Regions from separate parts of the Neobacillus sp. YIM B06451 genome, predicted to be linked through region 1. Evidence: predicted binding sites of a transcription regulator. Region 1 holds the regulator's gene; the other holds the start of a gene.
The links. Region 1 encodes Rex, which represses fermentation and respiration genes when NADH is low (regulators of the CRP and FNR family bind a similar motif). Its sites were predicted from a motif close to TTGTGAAATATTTCACAA; they were not measured.
Positions count from the first base shown of each region.

Region 2: a site for Rex is predicted at 998-1,015, ahead of hcp (hydroxylamine reductase). Genes of this name have one in related genera too.

Region 1 is NZ_JAVFKJ010000024.1:1,302-10,869, reverse strand. It holds gene groL (chaperonin GroEL) at 349-1,977, opposite strand; gene groES (co-chaperone GroES) at 2,035-2,322, opposite strand; gene RB160_RS23240 (CPBP family intramembrane glutamic endopeptidase) at 2,578-3,312, shown strand; gene RB160_RS23235 (YdiK family protein) at 3,309-3,509, shown strand; gene RB160_RS23230 (redox-sensing transcriptional repressor Rex) at 3,523-4,197, opposite strand; gene moaC (cyclic pyranopterin monophosphate synthase MoaC) at 4,259-4,753, opposite strand; gene RB160_RS23220 (hypothetical protein) at 4,864-5,061, opposite strand; gene RB160_RS23215 (ABC-F family ATP-binding cassette domain-containing protein) at 5,114-7,027, shown strand; gene tsaD (tRNA (adenosine(37)-N6)-threonylcarbamoyltransferase complex transferase subunit TsaD) at 7,245-8,267, opposite strand; gene rimI (ribosomal protein S18-alanine N-acetyltransferase) at 8,264-8,734, opposite strand; gene tsaB (tRNA (adenosine(37)-N6)-threonylcarbamoyltransferase complex dimerization subunit type 1 TsaB) at 8,727-9,428, opposite strand; gene tsaE (tRNA (adenosine(37)-N6)-threonylcarbamoyltransferase complex ATPase subunit type 1 TsaE) at 9,409-9,568, opposite strand, start outside.
Region 2 is NZ_JAVFKJ010000003.1:211,852-221,419, reverse strand. It holds gene hcp (hydroxylamine reductase) at 1-935, opposite strand, end outside; gene RB160_RS08600 (Hsp20/alpha crystallin family protein) at 1,122-1,610, shown strand; gene RB160_RS08595 (ABC transporter permease subunit) at 1,644-4,046, opposite strand; gene RB160_RS08590 (ABC transporter permease subunit) at 4,039-4,902, opposite strand; gene RB160_RS08585 (YppG family protein) at 5,052-5,537, opposite strand; gene yppF (YppF family protein) at 5,719-5,919, shown strand; gene RB160_RS08575 (DUF1798 family protein) at 5,911-6,312, opposite strand; gene RB160_RS08570 (hypothetical protein) at 6,371-6,610, opposite strand; gene RB160_RS08565 (DUF2515 domain-containing protein) at 7,020-7,985, opposite strand; gene recU (Holliday junction resolvase RecU) at 8,126-8,740, shown strand; gene RB160_RS08555 (PBP1A family penicillin-binding protein) at 8,771-9,568, shown strand, end outside.

The sequences.
Region 1 (9,568 bases):
ATGAAATTAAAAATAAGATGTTCATTACTAAGTATTAATTGAGTTAAAAACTTCCCACAAAGGTTACTCTATAATCTGGCCCTTAAATGGAAAAAGAGCGCTGATCCTTATTCAAGGATTGCGCCCTTTTCATGAATTCTAGATTTCGAAACAATATTATTAACGAACCTTCTTATAATATGGAAGAAAAGGCCTCCCAACAGTTTAGCAAACTGATGAAAGACCTTCTCCTATAGTTAGCTTTTTGTCGTAGGTTTCCATGTTTTTTATAAAACGAGGACAAATCCGAGGACAAGAAAAGCATATTATCATTTTAGACGTTGATATAACAAGGTTCCAAAACCCTAATTACATCATGCCGCCCATTCCGCCCATGCCCATGTCAGGCATGCCGCCACCTTTGTTTTCCTCAGGCTTGTCGGCAACAACTGCTTCAGTTGTCAGGAACATAGCCGCAACGGATGCAGCGTTTTGAAGCGCGGAACGTGTAACCTTTGTTGGGTCAACGATACCAGCATCAATCATGTTCACCCATTCGCCAGTAGCAGCGTTGAAACCAGTGCCGATTTCTTCACGCTTCAGGCGGTCAACGATGACAGAGCCTTCGAGGCCTGCGTTTTGCGCAATTGTGCGAACAGGCTCTTCCATAGCGCGAAGTACGATGTTCACACCTGTTTGCTCGTCGCCTTCAACCTGGATTTCAGCCACTTTGTTGTAAACGTTCAAGAGGGCGACGCCACCGCCGGAAACGATTCCTTCTTCAACAGCAGCACGTGTTGAGTTCAGGGCGTCTTCGATACGAAGCTTGCGCTCTTTCAATTCTGTTTCAGTTGCAGCGCCGACCTTGATGACAGCTACGCCGCCAGCCAATTTCGCAAGGCGCTCCTGCAGCTTTTCACGGTCGAACTCGGAAGTTGTTTCTTCAAGCTGAACGCGGATTTGGTTTACTCGCCCAGCGATTGCAGCTGAGTCTCCAGCGCCTTCAACAATTGTTGTGTTCTCTTTGGAAACAACAACCTTGGAAGCACGGCCAAGAGATTGGATTGTTGCGGATTTAAGGTCACGGCCAAGCTCTTCTGTGATAACTTCGGCGCCAGTAAGGGCAGCGATGTCTTCAAGCATAGCTTTGCGGCGGTCACCGAAGCCAGGAGCCTTAACAGCAACAGCGTTGAATGTACCACGAAGCTTATTAACTACCAATGTAGCAAGTGCTTCACCTTCAACATCTTCAGCAATCAGCAATAGCGGTTTGCCTTGCTGGACAACCTGCTCAAGGACAGGAAGGATTTCCTGAATGCTGGAAATTTTCTTGTCAGTAATCAGGATATACGGATTATCAAGTACAGCTTCCATCTTATCGGAATCTGTAACCATGTATGGAGATGCATATCCGCGGTCGAATTGCATACCTTCTACTACATCAAGTTCGGTAGCGAAACCTTTTGATTCTTCAATCGTAATAACACCATCGTTGCCAACGCGCTCCATTGCTTCAGCGATCAATTGGCCGACTTCTGGGTTGTCAGCGGAAATCGCCGCAACCTGGGCGATGGATTCTTTTCCTTCGATTGGCTTGGAAATTGCCTTCAATTCTTCAACGGCAACCTTTGTCGCTTTTTCAATGCCCCTGCGGAGGACCATTGGGTTGGCGCCTGCGGTTACGTTTTTAAGGCCTTCACGGATCATTGCTTGCGCAAGGACAGTCGCAGTTGTTGTACCGTCACCGGCAACATCGTTTGTTTTGCTTGCCACTTCGGCAACAAGCTTGGCACCCATGTTTTCGAATGCGTCTTCAAGCTCGATTTCTTTCGCGATTGTAACACCGTCATTTGTGATAAGCGGTGAACCGAATTTTTTCTCAAGAACAACGTTGCGCCCTTTTGGCCCAAGCGTAACTTTAACAGCATTTGCAAGAGCATCTACACCGCGAAGCATTGAGCGGCGCGCGTCTTCACTGAACTTAATGTCTTTTGCCATAGTTCAAAAACCTCCTCAAGTCAGATAAAATTAGGTATGTGCCCTGAGTTCAGGCAATTATTCGCCGATGACGGCGTGAATATCGCTTTCACGAAGGATTAGGTATTCAGTTCCCTGGTACTTCACTTCTGTGCCGGCATATTTTGAGAAGATGATACGGTCGCCGACAGATACTTCCGGAGCTACACGCTCGCCGCTATCGAGAACACGGCCGGAACCTACTGCTACAACTTTGCCCTCCTGCGGCTTTTCCTTTGCAGTGTCAGGCAAAACAATGCCGCTTGCAGTCTTTTCTTCAGACTCGACAAGCTCAATGATAATGCGATCGCCAAGTGGTCTTAACAATTCAAACAACCTCCTCAAAGGGTTTTATGTAGTCGCTTATTAGCACTCTGTTCAGGTGAGTGCTAACACAATTATTATAATAATGAAAACCGGTTTTTTTTGCAAGCACGAACCATCATTTTTTTTAAAAAAAATCAACCTTATGAGTATGTCCGCTTTGGCTAAGGCTATACAGGAAGGTTTCCTGATTGAAATAAGTTTGCCTTTGTGAGTAGAATGAAAAGTGATGCAAAAAGTATAAAGGAGCTTGCCATTTTGAAACGTGAATACGGTTGGATTCTTATTGTATATATCGTCATGCAGCTATCGAGCCTGGTAGGGGTCCCCCTTTTGGCAATCGTCCTTGCCGGTGCGGGGAACAGTCCCCAGGAAACGCAGATGTATGCCTTAAATTACTGGCTGATAATCAGCTTTGTGTCGGCATTCCTCATTACGTTGTTTCTCCTACGAAAAGAAATGGCCAGCTCGCTTCAAAACAGGAACGCGGCCAATTTGCCACAGTCCATCTCATGGGCCGTCGGCGGAATTTTCCTCGCCCTTTTCGCGCAATGGGCCGCTGCCATAGTGGAGCAAATGCTTGGGATTAAAATGGGTTCGGATAACACCCGTTCAATCATGCGGATGATTGACAATTTTCCCGCGGTTATTCTCATCAGTTCGGTCATCGGCCCCATCCTTGAGGAAATCGTGTTCCGAAAAATCATTTTTGGCAGCCTTCACAAGCGGTTTAATTTCTTTGTTTCCGCATTGATCAGTTCCGTTATCTTCGCAGCCGCGCACATGGAATTTGAACATATCCTGATTTACTCGGCAATTGGATTCACATTTGCTTTCCTTTATGTCCGGACAAACCGGATCATTGTTCCGATCATTGCGCACGTCACAATGAATACACTCGTTGTTTTGATGCAGAGTATTTACCGTGAGGAAATTGAGAAATTCCTGCGTGAAGCAGAACAGATGCAAAACTTTATCGGAGGGTTTTTATGAGGCAATCACCATTGTTTTCCGGCATCGTGTACCTCTTGCTCGGAATTTTGTTTACGTATTTCGCAGTTGGGAGCGTAAGGGACGAAGGCTGGGGATTCTTTTCCTATCTCCTCGTTATTTTGGCCACCTTTGATTTCGGGGCGGGCATAAGGATGATAAGTCTACATTACAAGCTAAAACGAATCCAAAAAAAGTGAGCCCCTTTTAGGCTCACTTTTTTGCTTCTTCTGCTTCTTCGGAAAAGTCCACTCCCGGGTAATTTTTCAGGAAGTAAATCAAGGACTGCAATTCCACCGCCAGGTCGATATGATGGACCCGGATGGAGCGCGGGACATTCAGCCTCGCAGGCGTGAAGTTTAAAATCCCTTTCACATTTGTTTTAACAAGCCTGTCTGTAATCGGCTGGGCAACGGAAGCAGGTATGGTCAAAATCGCTACCGTAACATTGTCATTGTTCAGGTACGCTTCAAGATCATCCAGGCTGTGGATTGGGACGTTGCCAATTTTCGTCCCCACTTTATCGGGATCAACGTCAAAGGCTACTTCTATTTTTGTATTATTGTTTTTCAGGAAATTGTAGTTCAAAAAGGCAGTCCCGAGGTTTCCGACCCCGATAAGAGCAACCTTTGTAAGTTCATCCTGGTCAAGCGTCTTCCGAAAGAACCCAAGCAGGTAGTTTACGTTATAGCCATAGCCCTTTTTGCCAAGGGCTCCAAAATAGGAAAAATCCCTTCGGATTGTCGCCGAATCGACTTTAACCGCTTCGCTAAGTTCCGCTGATGAAACCCTCTGCTTTCCGGAGGAATGCAAATTCTTTAAAAACCTGTAATATAACGGCAGCCTTTTGGCGGTTGCCTGCGGTATTTTCATTGTTTCACTCACCATTGATCCCCTGCCCCGGTTTAATTTTTCTCGCAGGCCCCTGGCCATTCGCGGGAAATCTTGTTTACTGGACCTCTTGTTCTCGTTTAAAATCGCCATGCTTGCCGCCTGTCTTTTCAACAAGATAGGTTGGCCCGATTACCATTCCTTTGTCAACGGCTTTGCACATATCGTATATGGTCAATGCACAGACGGAAGCTGCAGTTAGCGCTTCCATTTCCACGCCAGTATTTCCTTTCGTCTTAACTGAAGCTGAAATCATCAGCTTATGGCCTGCTTCTTCCTCTTCCCACCTGAAAGCGATGTCTACCCCTGTCAGCGGGATGGGGTGGCACATTGGGATTATTTCCCATGTTTTCTTTGCTGCCATGACAGCGGCTACCTGGGCCACCGCCAGCACATCACCCTTTTTCATCTTATTATTCGTTATTCTTTCATAAATGTCTCGATTTACCGTTATGCTTGAACGGGCGATCGCCGTCCTGGCTGTTTCCGGCTTATCGCTGACATCAACCATTTTTGCTCTGCCTTCTTCATTGAAATGCGTAAATTCAGCCATCCTAAAAACTCCTTTCCCAAAAACGGAACATCCTGGCGGATCGACCCCGTTTTCCCGAATGGGAACCTGGCCGTTTTTTTAACCTTTTCCCTATAGTTCAGTTCATTGAGTTATAAAAATAATACACTATTTTCAGGTAATTGTGTATGCTCTTTGTTCCATGTTTCACATATGTTCCATTGTTTTTTAGCTTTTAATGAGATTAAGCCCCATTTTTTTAAAAAAATTGTCATATTTAACTCCTTTTCCCCTAGCATATGTGCTTTAACCCTCAGCAGAAAACCATTCCTCGAGGATGGCTCACTCATTGCCGAGCAACCCCTTATGGGTTACACTCTAAATAGTAATGGGGTGAAAAGAATGATTTTGCTTCAAGTGAACAACCTTGAAAAATATTACGGCGCTGAATTAATTTTATCGAACATAAAGCTCGAACTCCAAAACAGGGACCGCGTTGCCCTAGTCGGCAGGAATGGCGCTGGGAAATCGACGCTCCTCAAAATAATCGCCGGCCATATCGGACATGATGGCGGCGAAATCATTAAACCGAAAGATGTTACCATCGGTTATCTCGCGCAAAATACGGGCCTCGAATCATCCTTGTCGATTTGGGATGAAATGTTGAAGGTTTTCGAGCCAGTCCGTAAGCTTGAGGCTTCGTTAAGGGAACTGGAAGGACAAATGGCGGACCCGTCTATTATCGGCGATTCCAGTAAATATGAAAGAGTTTTAAAGGACTATGACGAACTGCAGGTCCGATTCAAGGAGATGGGAGGGTACCAGTATGAGGCGGATATCCGGTCCGTGCTCCATGGACTCAACTTCCAAACCTTTGATTATTCAACTAGTATATCAAGCCTGAGCGGCGGCCAGAAAACACGCCTGGCGCTCGGGAAACTGCTGCTAGGGAAACCCGACATCCTTATATTGGACGAGCCTACGAACCACCTTGATATTGAAACACTTTCATGGCTTGAATTGTACTTGCAAAATTATCATGGCGCAATTCTCATTGTTTCCCATGACCGATACTTCCTCGATAAGGTCGTCAATCAGGTATACGAACTGTCCCGCAGGCAAATCCACCGGTTTGTTGGCAACTACAGTTCCTACCTTGTTCAAAAGGCTGAAAACTATGAACGTGATATGAAGCAGTTCGAAAAGCAGCAGGATGAGGTGGCTAAACTCCAGGACTTCATCCAGCGGAATCTTGCCAGGGCCTCAACGACAAAACGCGCCCAAAGCAGGAGGAAAAAGCTTGAGAAGATGGAGCTGATGGACCGGCCCTCGGGAGATGAAAAATCCGCAACCTTTTCTTTTGAAATCGAGCGGCAAAGCGGCAATGACGTTTTGCGCGTTGATGCGCTTGCCATCGGATATGAGGATCCAGTCGCCGAGGACCTTTCCTTTTCCATCACCAAGGGAGACAGCATCGCGCTTGTCGGACCTAACGGAATTGGGAAATCAACCTTGCTCAAAACGATTATAAAAAGCCTTCCGGCACATGCGGGCTCAATCCATTACGGGACAAACGTCATGATAGGCTATTACGACCAGGAACAAGCCAACCTACGTTCGAATAAGAGGGTTTTGAATGAACTTTGGGACGATTACCCTCTGAAAACCGAAAAAGAAATCCGAACAGTTCTCGGAAACTTCCTTTTTTCCGGAGACGATGTCCTCAAGCCCGTTTCCACTTTAAGCGGCGGTGAAAAGGCGCGCCTCGCCCTGGCCAAGCTGATGCTGCAAAAGGCGAATTTCCTTATCCTCGACGAACCGACCAACCACCTTGACCTTGATAGTAAGGAGGTTCTCGAAAATGCGCTTATCGATTACCCCGGTACCATCTTGTTCGTCTCACATGACCGTTATTTTATCAACAGGATCGCAACAAAGGTTCTGGAACTGAATACGGATGGCTGTGTGGAATATCTGGGCGATTATGATTATTTTCTCGAAAAGAAACAGGAAATGGCTGAGCTTTTAGCGATGGAAAAGGCATCTGCATCGGTTGCTGAAACTCCCGCCGCCAAAAATACGTTCCAGCAGGATAAGGAATCCAAGAAACTTGAGCGGCAGCGAAAACGGAAGCTGGAAGAGATTGAAGCCAGAATTGAAGAACTCGAAGCGCTTATTGAAGAAAATGAATCGCTTCTTTGTAATCCAGAGGTTTATCAGGACCACGAAAGGGTACTTGTTATTAACACTGAAAATGATAAAGCCCGCCAGGAACTAGACCAGTTAATGGAACAATGGGCGGAACTTGCTGAATAAAGCGCAGGGCTTCCCTGCGCTTTTCCACATTTTTATACACAATAAAATTGCTGTTATATCAGTTATCAACGGACTTATCCACTTTATCCACAGAAGCCGTCATTTTTATCCACATTATCAACAGGAACACCCGTGCTTATCCACAAACCGGTGAGTGGGAGAAAATTTTTTATCCACAACAAAAAGGGCTGCGAAATATTCTCGCTGCCCAACACCGTCAATTGTATTTTTCAATATCAAGGCCCGGGTTTGCATTTAAAGCCAGGCTTCCCCGAATGCCTTTTTCAAACATAACGCTCCCCGCGGCCGCAATCATGGCTGCATTGTCCGTGCAAAGCGACAATGGTGGAATGACAAGCTCTATCCCTTCACTTTTGCCAAACGCATCCTCAAGAGCCTTCCTCAGCCCCTTATTGGCCGCCACGCCTCCGGCAAGCAGTACCTGCCCAACACCATATTCCTTCGCAGCCCGGATTGTTTTTTCAACAAGAACCTCAATGACACTTTCCTGGAAGCTGGCTGCCAGGTCTTCAGGTGCGATTGACTCTCCACGCTGTTCTGCATTATGAACAGTATTGATAACGGCCGATTTTAAACCGCTGAAGCTAAAATCATACGAACCTTCTTCAAGCCATGCACGCGGCAACGGAATGACAGCTGTGCCTTCATGGGCCAGCCGGTCAATATGAGGCCCTCCAGGATAAGGCATATTCAGGACTCTGGCCACTTTGTCGTAAGCCTCGCCTGCTGCGTCATCCCTCGTCTCTCCGATTACTTCAAAATGCCCATGGTCTTTCATATAAACAAGCTCGGTATGCCCGCCGGATACAACCAGGGCCAAAAGCGGGAATGTCATTTCCGTCAACAGCCTGTTCGCGTAAATGTGGCCCGCAATATGATGGACAGGAACAAGCGGCTTTTGGTGGGCAAAAGCGAGTGCCTTGGCCGCATTTACACCAATCAGCAGAGCGCCGACAAGTCCAGGGCCTTCTGTAACAGCGATGGCATTGATGTCTTCCATCTTCACTTCTGCCTGTTTAAGAGCCTCTTCAAGGACGATTGTTATTTCTTCTACATGGTGGCGAGAAGCAATTTCAGGCACGACCCCACCGAAACGCTTATGGCTCTCAATTTGAGAAGCTACAACATTCGCGGCGATTTCCCGGCCATTCCTTACGATTGCTATCGCTGTCTCGTCACAGCTTGTCTCAATTCCCAAGATCAATTGATCTTTACTCATAATTTCACCCACATAACGATTCCGTCTTCCTGGTTGTCGGTATAGTATTTTTTCCTTATACCGCCTTCCTGAAAACCCATTTTCTTGTATAATGATCTGGCTGGCGTGTTGGATACTCGAACTTCAAGGGTTGCAGTCTCCGCGCCACTCTCCCTTGCCACATCAAGCACCTTTTTCAAGAGAGCTTCGCCTAGCTTCCTGCCCCGGTATTGAGGTAAGACTGCTATATTGGTGATATGCGCCTCATCCAGCACAACCCAAGCCCCGCCATAGCCAATGATTTTGCCCTCATCTTCAAGGACAATATACACAGCGTATTGATTGTGGTGCAATTCATTGTAAAATGCCTCCCTGCTCCAGGGCAGAGTAAATGATTCCTGTTCGACAATCATGATTTGGTCGATATCTTCTTCCCGCATAAACCGGAACGTAAATAATCCATTGCTGTCGGCCGTGTGGTTACTCATGCGATCCGCCCCTTGATTCAAGCCATTTTGCTTCCGCTTCCGCCAGTCGAATATAATTAGGGACAAACGAATGGACGTCGGCATAAGGTTTACTTTTACCAAGAAGCGCTAGTTCGGACGGACGCGGATTTCTTTCGGTTGGGGCTGAAATAACTGCCTTTTCACCCATTTTACTAGTGATTGCTTCTAAATGCATGGAAACATCGTTACCGACAAACAAGGTTTTCTCCCGTAACCCAGCGAGGTTGTCCGCCCATTCACTCATCAAAACAAGGCGGTCGGATTCGACTACTCCCAATTGGCCGTTTTCAAATTTATATAGCCCTGTATATACCTGGCCTCTGCGGGCATCAAAAACAGGGGCAATATAGCCATTGAAATACCGCCCAGCCATCGCAAGCACCTCAAGGCTGGACACCCCGGAAAGCGGGATACCGAGTGTCCACGCCAATGTTTTGGCGATCGTCACGCCTATCCTCACCCCTGTATAGGAACCTGGCCCCTCGGCAACGACAATTTTATTTAAATCGGCTGGCCTCAATTCAGCTTCCTTCATAGCGGAATCGATGGCAGGCATGATCCTGACCGAATGGTTCCGCTTCACATTTGTGATGTATTCCGCGACGACTTTATCCCCGTCGACAACAGCAACGCCAAGCGGATAATTGGACGTATCAATTGCCAAGATCTTCATAAAAAAACTCCTCACATAATCTCTCGTATCTGAAACCCTTTGGCTTAAAAAGGATTCTCCTTCCGCCATTCGGTTCATGATTTAGCTGAATCTCCAGCCGGTTTTCGGGCAGCTGATCCCTTATTAAGTGTGCCCATTCT
Region 2 (9,568 bases), on a different contig from region 1:
TTGCCGCAAGATGTTGTTAGGATTACTGTTTCCGGCGGCAATGAAGTCGCAAGTTCACGGTAATATTCCCCGCCTTTGCCTGGCGCATCGCATCCAGCTATTACAAAGAACCGTTTGATTTTACCTTCTTTAACGGCGGCAATCACTTCCGGTGCAAGGCCAAGGACAGTTTCATGGTGGAAGCCTGTAAGGAGGGTTTCATCCGATTCGATTGCAGCTTCCGGGAGTTCCAGCGCCCTTTCAATCAGCGGACTGAAATCGTCATTTTCGATTTTCCGGACATTTTCAAGGCCGGCCACTTCATACGAAAACATCCTGTCAGCATAGCTTCCTTTGATTGGCATAACACAGTTCGTAGTGGCAAGTATCGCACCCGGGAACTTTTCGAAAAGTCGGCGTTGGTCATACCAGGCCTTCCCGATATTGCCTTTCAAATGGCTGAATTTTTTCAAAGCAGGATATCCGTGGGCTGGCAGCATTTCCGAATGGGTATAAACATTGATGCCTTTTCCTTCCGTCTGGCGCAGAAGTTCCTCAAGGGCAAAAAGGTTGTGGCCAGTTACAACAATCGCTTTTCCCTCGACTTTGTTCTGGCTAATCCGGATTGGTTCAGGAATGCCAAGGCGCTTCGTATGGGCCTCATCGAGCATTTCCATTACACGAACTGCGGAACGGCCAACTTTCATGGCCATATCAATATGTTCCTCTACTTTAAAGTTTGAATTTGTCAGCGTCAGGTAAAGTGCCTCATGAGTAACTGCATCAACGAATGGATCTGTATAGCCAAGCTGGTTGGCATGCGTCCGATAGGCAGCGATTCCCTTTAACGCGAAAATGATGGTGTCCTGAAGGCTGGCAATCGTCTCGTCCTTACCGCATACGCCGATGACTTTGCAGCCTCCACTCGGAGTTTGTTCACATTGATAACAAAACATACTGTTTCCCTACTTTCTTCGATAACTACTATCCTAGAATAATACGGTGCACACTGAGATTCCTGTGACAAACATCACATATTTTCGAATGTCAAAAATCGTTCATACTTCCCTTCGATCGTTTCACTTCTTTCTTGGAGCGTACATAGGATGTGGTAGAAAACCTGTGGAAGTGGGGGAACCAATATGCCTGAAGACGATTTACAGAAAAAAAACAATGAAAGAAAACCGGCTAGGGTGCCAACCGACCCTTTTGATACAGTTATCCGCTCATTCAATGACTTTTTTCATTACCCACCTGTAAAAGGTTTTTTGCAGTCAATTGATGAGTTTTTCCAAATGCCGTTTTCAGCTGTCCCTTTTCATGTGGATGTGGAAGAAACGGCTCAAGAATACATCGTTACCGCTGAACTCCCGGGGGTTGCCCGGGAACAAATACAAATTGGCATCTTCCGGGACCGTGTTGTGATTGCGGTGGAAAATCGCGAGGAGCTTACCAAGTCCGATGATGCTGATGGAAGTTTTAGGCGGAGGGTGACGAAAAAACTTGATTCAAGGTCAATATCCTTTCCAAAAGCGGTTCTCGAGCAAAAGGGAAAAGCAACCTTTCGGAATGGTTTATTGACGATTCGCCTTCCGATTGACAAAGGCAAACAGCTGCGGATTGAAGGATAAAAATAGGGTGCGGCAATGGCCGCACCCTATTCATTATTCTCTTGAAGTATCAAGCCAATCATTGAAGTAACCCCGTGGCACTTTAAAATAATCCATTGTGAACCTCAGGAATTCCTGCGTATCGACTTCCTTATATTTGAAGTGGTTATAATAGTCGGATAAGTATTGCATGGCGGTTTTCTTCACGTCACCGTCATCCCTAACATAATAATTATCCTCGACTAGCTTGAACAACTTTATGGCAGGCTGTCCGTAAACAAAGCCGGTGTGCTTGATTTGGTCCACCGGGGTATTTGAGTATTGGCGTATGATATTTGCCTGCTGTATGCTTCTCATTCTGTTATTCGACAGCTCTTGGGCAATTCCCAGCGGTTCATCCTCCTGTATGTAGAAGTACATATTGGCCGCAAACTCTGTAAACCCTTCATCAATCCATGGTTCATTAAATGGGTCATTCGCGACAACCCCATAAAAATACTGGTGGGCAATTTCGTGGACGATGGCGATTTTGAAAAATTTATCAAAATCATGGTAAGGATTCACTGTAACGATTCCCGGATATTCCATGTTCTGGCCAAGATCGAGGACAATATCTAGCTGTTTATGCGGATACTCGCCGATATTTTCCTGATAAAAAGAGAGCGTGTTTTTAGCAAGCTGTAGCGCCTCTTTCGGATCCCGGTTATGGTCCTCTTTTGTAAATAGCCTGATTGAAACTCCATTTGACTCAGTGTTGTAAACCTTCATGTCACTTGTGATGGCAATAAAGAAGTCCCTCACTTCTTTTGCCTCGACTTCCCCTTTCCGGGTTTGGGCCAGAGGATCATCATCAGAAGAAGAAATAAACGAATAACCTTTTGGAAGTTCATATTTAACAGTATAATCGGAAAACCCGGTATGGAATGTTTCAAGCCCGTTTGTAAATTCACCTTTATTCCATTGCCCGTCTTGGAAAGTGGCAAGCATTGGATACCATTGGGCGAGATAAAATTGATCCCCGACCCTTGACAGCCTGCTTCCTTCCTCAGGCAATTCAAGGGTATAGGAAAAAGCCGCTTCAGCTTTTCGTCCTTTGCGCAATTTCTTAGGCAGCTGAACTTTCAAGGTATCATTTTCAAGTGTATAAGAAGCTTTGTTGCCATCAATTAAAACGGAAGTAAAATTGACAGTGGAGTGCCCTTTAATGGTTTCAAATGGGTGTCCTTCGGCAAACGAATTCGGGATAAAGTAGAAAACTAGTTCGTCCCAATCCTTCTCCGACATGTTTTTAACGTTTACTTTTGCTTGAATGTCAAACTCTCCAAATTCGTTCATTTTTACATTGAGGTCATATTTGGCCTGGCTATAATTTTTCACGCCTACGTCGTTATTCCGTGTCGCATATACAAATGTACCTGAGAAAACAAAAATGGCAGCGAGGATTGCATAAAAAAGCCTTTCTCCTTTTAGCGGCCATAATTTCAGACCCTTCCCATATTCCTTCCGCTTAGGCTGAAGGACCGGTTCAAACCCCGTCTTTATCCATGGCATCCGCTGATAATTGGACTGGAATCGATTTTTCAATCCATTTGCCAGCAGGCTGAAGGAAAGAGTTGTTGCCAAAAGGACTGCCAATGGAACAAGGAGGACGTGAAAGGTACCGTACACATTCACCCTCGCCTGGCCGACTAATCCCGCCAGTTCATTCGTAATCGAAAAATACATCACAGGATCCCTGGTCATAATCGTGCCGCCTACGAAAATATTGACGAGGGCGAGCTGTCCCATAATCGTTATGACATATACGATTTCCAGGATGAACATGATTGTGAGCGACTCCTTCATTTGCGGGAAAATATGCCGCCATATAATCCTGTTCCTTCCTGCCCCAAGGCTGCTCGCAGCCTCGACAAAAATGGACTTGTTGATTTCCTCAGTTTTTTTCCTTACAGAAGAAATGATGCTCGGGGTACTGATCACCGCGGCAACAATAATGAAATAAACGATTAATTTGATTGGCTTAAGTACAGGGTTAAAGCTAATTGGGATAAGGAAGAAATACAGGATAATGAATAAAGGCACATAGCTCCATGCATTTTCAAATGCCTCCAACCAGCCGGGGACACGTTTCATTGTACCGACGTAAAGTCCAATTAGAGTTCCCATCGCCATTTTTAAAACGGTAACCGCGAGTGATATCAGCACAGTATACCGAATGCCATGAAGAATAAGGGTCAAAAGGTCATATCCCCACCTGTTCGTTCCTAGTGGGTATTCTTTCATAGTGAATGGTTCAATTGGCGGGGCAATAATGGTTCCGCCTACATACTTGGCTTCCAATTGTTCTGAAAGGCTGTAAGGTGCGAGAATTCCGCCATATGCGGCTAGAAACAGAAGGATGGCGACGAATGTAACGCCTATATAATATGAATAATTTATCCGGAAAAGCTTATTCATAGATAAAACCCCGTTTGAATAGATAGATGGCCATCCTGATTGAGGCATATGTAATCAGGGACATAAGCAGCATTGAAAAAAGTCCGATGGCAACCGGCTGTATCTCCCCGTTTTGAAAAATGAATTTCGTAATGCCCGGGACATTCATTAAGTACTCGATAATAAAAAGATTTCCGACTGCCAATGAAATCGCTTTGGTTAATTCAGCTTTAATAAAAGGTTCAATATTTTTGAAAACATGCTGGAAGTTAATATAATTTACTCTCAAGCCTTTCGCAACCGCCGTTCTGACAAAGTCCTCCCCGCTCGTCTGGTAATATTTCACAGCCACTATCTTGAATAAATAGAGCGACGGCGCAATCGACGTCAGAAGCATTGGGAACCAAATATTTAGAGCGCTCGCGTTTGGGGTTAGGGATACAATCCTGATTCCCGTTGCTTTATAAAATTTAATGGCCAAAATGAGTGAAACAATGATCAGAATAAAATCAGGAACAGCTGCAAAAAGATTGAGTATGGCGTTTACTAGCCTTGTCAACCTGAAACGGCTTATGAAGATCCCGAAAATGAGGCTGAATACAACTCCAATGCCAACACCCGCAAGGATTATTTTGAGGCTCGTCATAAAATTGTCTCCGATGTCTTCCGATATGGGCCGTTCCCTTCCCGCTAATTCATATGTACCGAGGCCACCGCTAAAAATATGGCTGAAAAACGAGCCAAACAACTCGGGAGCTTGTTCAAAATTCCATTTTAGTGACTGCGTACTGTAGTCTATTTGCAGGAATGAAGGAAAAGCCGCGAGAAACAGGATAAGGATGATTATGATAATCCCTTGCTGGAAAAACCGTATCATATTGAACCCCCCCTCCAAAATGGACGTATGTGTTTTCAGAATGTTACAAATATCCTACAATTTTAACAATTGGCATATTTCAACGTAACATAACTGAAATTAAATGAAAAGATAAAAAAAAGAAAACAGCGGTTTGCTGTTTTCCGTCCTTACGCTTTAAAAACCCCGCCAAGGCCTTTTAGAAGTGAGGTTGCTTGGCTTACTGCATTGATTGCCTGGCCGGCCGTATTAACCATTTTTGTAATATCCAATGAGCCATCCTGTGATTTGAATGAATTCAAGACCGACATCGCACCTGGCTGCTTGGGCTGCAAATGGTTTTTTGGATACGGATTCATCGGAAAATAAGGGTTAAAGCCTGTTTGGGGAGCCTGTACGTCACCTCCACCCGCTTCAAGGGGATTTTGAAAAAGGAAATGGCTGCCCTGTTCCCCGTAGTAACCATGAGGTTGGCCATATAAACCTCCAGACGGGGAGGAGTTTCCTGTGTAAAAACCGCCCTGGTAGAACGGTTGCCCCATACCGATGTCCATATGCTTCGGAGGATAAAATCCGTATGGCTGATGTTGGGGCATCATTGGCTGTGGCATTCCTTGTAGCATGTAATTGCGTGAATGGTCCCGATTGAAACGCATCTCTTCCTCCTTCTCCTTGCACGACTTTATTTACTATACAATATGTCACGAACGAAACGTGGTGCATCAGTTTAGGGATGTCGGAATGTGGAGTTAGTTGTCGGAAGTTTCAATTTTTGAAAAAAAGCGATTCTAGCCCGAGCCGTGGTAAGATGGAAAAAAGTTGAAAGGGGCGCTATGAATGGATACTTTAAAGTTGAAGGCCATTTTTATGCAAAGCCATGGCAATAATGAGGCATGTGCCAATGACTTAAGGGACTATGCCAGGAGGCTCTATGTAGAAAACGCAATTTCTGCAATGGAATTCAGGCGGCTAATTCGCGATCTTGAAGCGGAGGGAGCAACCGTACCCGGTTGCGCCACTGATAAACTTTTAACGTAAGCGATCACCCGCCCCGCCGGCGGGTTCGCTGGGTTGGCTGCGCCGCAATTTTTCCATTAAATCATGAAGTGTAAAATCGACTGTCCTGCTTGAATTGACAAACGTATACCGGCTGGTCTTTACAAAAAAAGCCTGAATCGAAAGCTTTTCAATATGCTCGGCAGCCATCTCAATTTGCCTCTGGGTAATGCCAACTCCTGAAAGGAACTCAGCCTGTCTGGAAGCCTCCTCCCTCCATCTGTCACTCGCCCTCTTCACCTCATCGGCAAAAGGTTTTACTTCCTGAAAAAAGTCGCCATCGGCATTCCGTTCCCTTGTTTTGGTAAAAGTCTCGTTGGCTTTCCTGTTATAATCAATTAACTTTGCGGTTAGGGATTCCAGTGTTTCAGGCATATTTTCCTCCAATAAGAAAAACAGCCATTTCTGGATGGCTGTGAATTTTAGTATTAGTTTATCTCCCCGAATAGCTTAAATCAAGCGTTTGGTGTTTTAGCACCGGGGTTCTTTGCTTATCGGCCAATTGTTCCAAACGAAGCATTGCCGCATCGAGTTCCTCCAAGTCCCTTGTTTTCTTTTCGATTAGTTCTTCCTTTACCCCCGAATATGCACTTTCCATCGCAGCCTCGAGTTTTTCCAAGCCGCTACTGATTTCCGAAAGCTTTTGAAGCAGCAAATCCCTTTGCGCCATCATTCCCTCCACCCCGAACACCCCTTTTCAATTTGATACATAGGATATTCTTCGTTGAAATCAAGTTTCCTGTCTACCTGGCAAAACTAGAAGGAAACCGGCAAAGGTAGTGGAATTTCCTCTTTTTTCTCCCTCTTTTCCCGAAAAAATCGACAGAAACCCGGCAAGGAATTTTGGCATGGGGCATGATAGTAGTGGAGGTGTTTCAGCCATGAAAAAAAAGGGTAATGAAAAGAAAAACCAAAAGGGACAGGAACCAAGAAAAGTTGGATATGGGGACAAAAAGCTGATTGGTGAGAACAGGCCTGCGGAATAGCGTGCTTGGCCCCTTCCCCAAGGGGAACAAGCCTGCCAATTTCCTTTATGCAAAAAAAGCAAGGATTGGATTCCCTTGCTTTTTTTGCTTAAAAAATTACAATTTCCAATCGAGGTTAAGAGCTTTTTTAAGAGCAACCAATAAATAAAGCTGATCCCTTTTTGTGATATACCAATCTGTTAGATGGATCGTTCCTTTTTCTTTCGCTGGGAGGAATAATACGGGCGTTGGGAAAAGCCTTCCTATGCTCCAATCGGAATACTCATGTCGGTTATGCTCAATCACAGGATAAGTCGCCCGAAGGAATGGCGTTTGCCTTTGAACTTTTTGTTTAAAGTACTGCTCAAAGTCATGCCTCGACCCAGTGTGCGCGGTTTTCTCGGCAAACTCGAGGAAATGCTGAAATAGCCTGGGATGAAATAAAATTTTGGCCAGCCTTTTTCCAAGTTCAATCCTGTTGGCAACCTTCCTGAAACCCGACACGCTTGCGCCATAAAGTTCACCACCGCATGTTGGAAAAAGGACACAACTAAAATGCATCCAATCCTGCAGGAAAAACCCGGGGGATAGAAATACCTTGTTTTTGTATAAAGGATGCTCAATGATTGGCTTTTGTATAACATTTTGCTCGTTGATAATCAATGCAGTCGTTAGTCTCTCGCTATCCTGTTTCTCCCAAAAGACAGGCCACTCCTTTTGCATAAAAGAAGATACCCGAAATTGCTTCAAAAGGTGAAACAAGGGCCGATTCATTTTCGTCGAATAGTGGTAGAGAAGGAGTTGAGGGAAAACATCATGGAAAATAAGCCAGTTTGCCCTTTCATATGTGAGAAATAACTGTTTTCTCGCAGCCGGCTTCAGCAGATGAGGGAAAATCGATCCTTCTAGGTCGCACATATTCCACCCTCCATTTCTTGAAACCATGCTTGCTAAAAAGGACCAGCCAATATCCGGGTGCATTTTGAAAAACCGAAAATAGGCATTTGTCCTGGTGATATTATCGATATTCCACTTTGCGGTTTTGAGTTTGATTTCTTCAATCAGGACTGAATCTTGCATCATTATTTTTTCATCCTTCTTTGTGGTACCCTAATGTCGATGCGGCGAATCTCTATTCTATTGATTTGCCGTCCTGCTCATATTTATTCAGCAAAAATCAGCCGCATTTGGTATGATAGGTATTAGTTTGTGAGGTGCTTATCATGGTGAATTATCCAAACGGCAGAAAATTTATCGCCGAAAAGGCTGTTTCGGTTTCCGCTGTTAAAAGGAAAACAAACGAATCCTACGGAAACAGGGGGATGACCCTAGAAGACGACCTGAACGATTCCAATCTTTATTACTTGAGCAGAGGGATTGCTGTAATCCATAAAAAGCCGACTCCAATCCAGATTGTCCAAGTGGATTATCCAAAAAGGAGCGCCGCTGTTATAAAGGAAGCCTATTTCAAACAGGCGTCAACCACCGATTACAATGGCGTTTATAAAGGAAAATACATTGATTTCGAAGCAAAGGAAACGCGGAATCCATCATCCTTTCCATTGAAAAACTTTCACGAACATCAGATCCGCCATATGGAAGCAGTACTTGGCCAGGGTGGTATATCATTTGTCATCCTCCGGTTTGCCAGTACAGATGAAGTATTTTTGCTCGAAGCCGCCCGTCTCCTGGATTATTGGGTAAGGATGGAACAGGGTGGAAGGAAGTCGATTAGAAAAGAAGAGATTGCTGGGGCCGGCAGGCAAATCCAAGTGGGATTCCAGCCCCGTATTGATTATCTTAAAATATTGGATGATCTCTACAATCTATCATCTTAGATTTGTTTAGGTACGAAAGGAAGGAATTTTATGGCAAATAACTATAAATCCAGGGAGGAACGCAGGCAGCAATTAAATAAGGCAAGCAAAAAAACGCCTTCCAAACATCCAGGCCTATTTAAGAAAATTTTTCTGATTCTTATCGCAATCGGGATTGCTGGCATGCTTTCCGGTGTAGCTACCTTCGCCTATCTTGTGCAAGGGGCGCCAAAGCTGGAGAAAAAACTATTAAAGGATCCTATTCCGTCTAAAATCCTAGATATCAATAATAAACCAATTCGGGAAGTTGGTTCCATTAAACGGGATTACGTAGATTACAAGGATATCCCGAAACTGGTCGAAGATGCTTTCCTCGCTACAGAGGATGTCCGCTTCTATCAACACCATGGCATTGACCTGATTCGGCTTGGCGGAGCGGTAATTGCCAACGTGACTGACGGATTTGGCTCTCAAGGAGCGTCGACGATCACACAGCAGGTTGTCAAAAACTATTTATTGACCAACGATAAAACACTTAAGAGGAAGGTTCAGGAAGCCTGGCTATCCTATCAACTTGAACAAAAGTATACAAAACAAGAAATTTTCGAAATGTATGTAAACAAGATTTACATGTCCCGTGGTGTTCACGGAGTAAAAACTGCTGCAAAGGAATACTTCGGTAAGGACCTGAAAGATCTTGAACTTCACGAGGCTGCCCTTTTGGCGGGAATGCCGCAAAGCCCAAACAACTATAACCCTTTCGAACACCCGGAACGCGCGGAAAAAAGAAGGAATACGGTTCTGTCCCTAATGAACCAGCACGGTTTTATTTCAAAGGAACAAATGAAG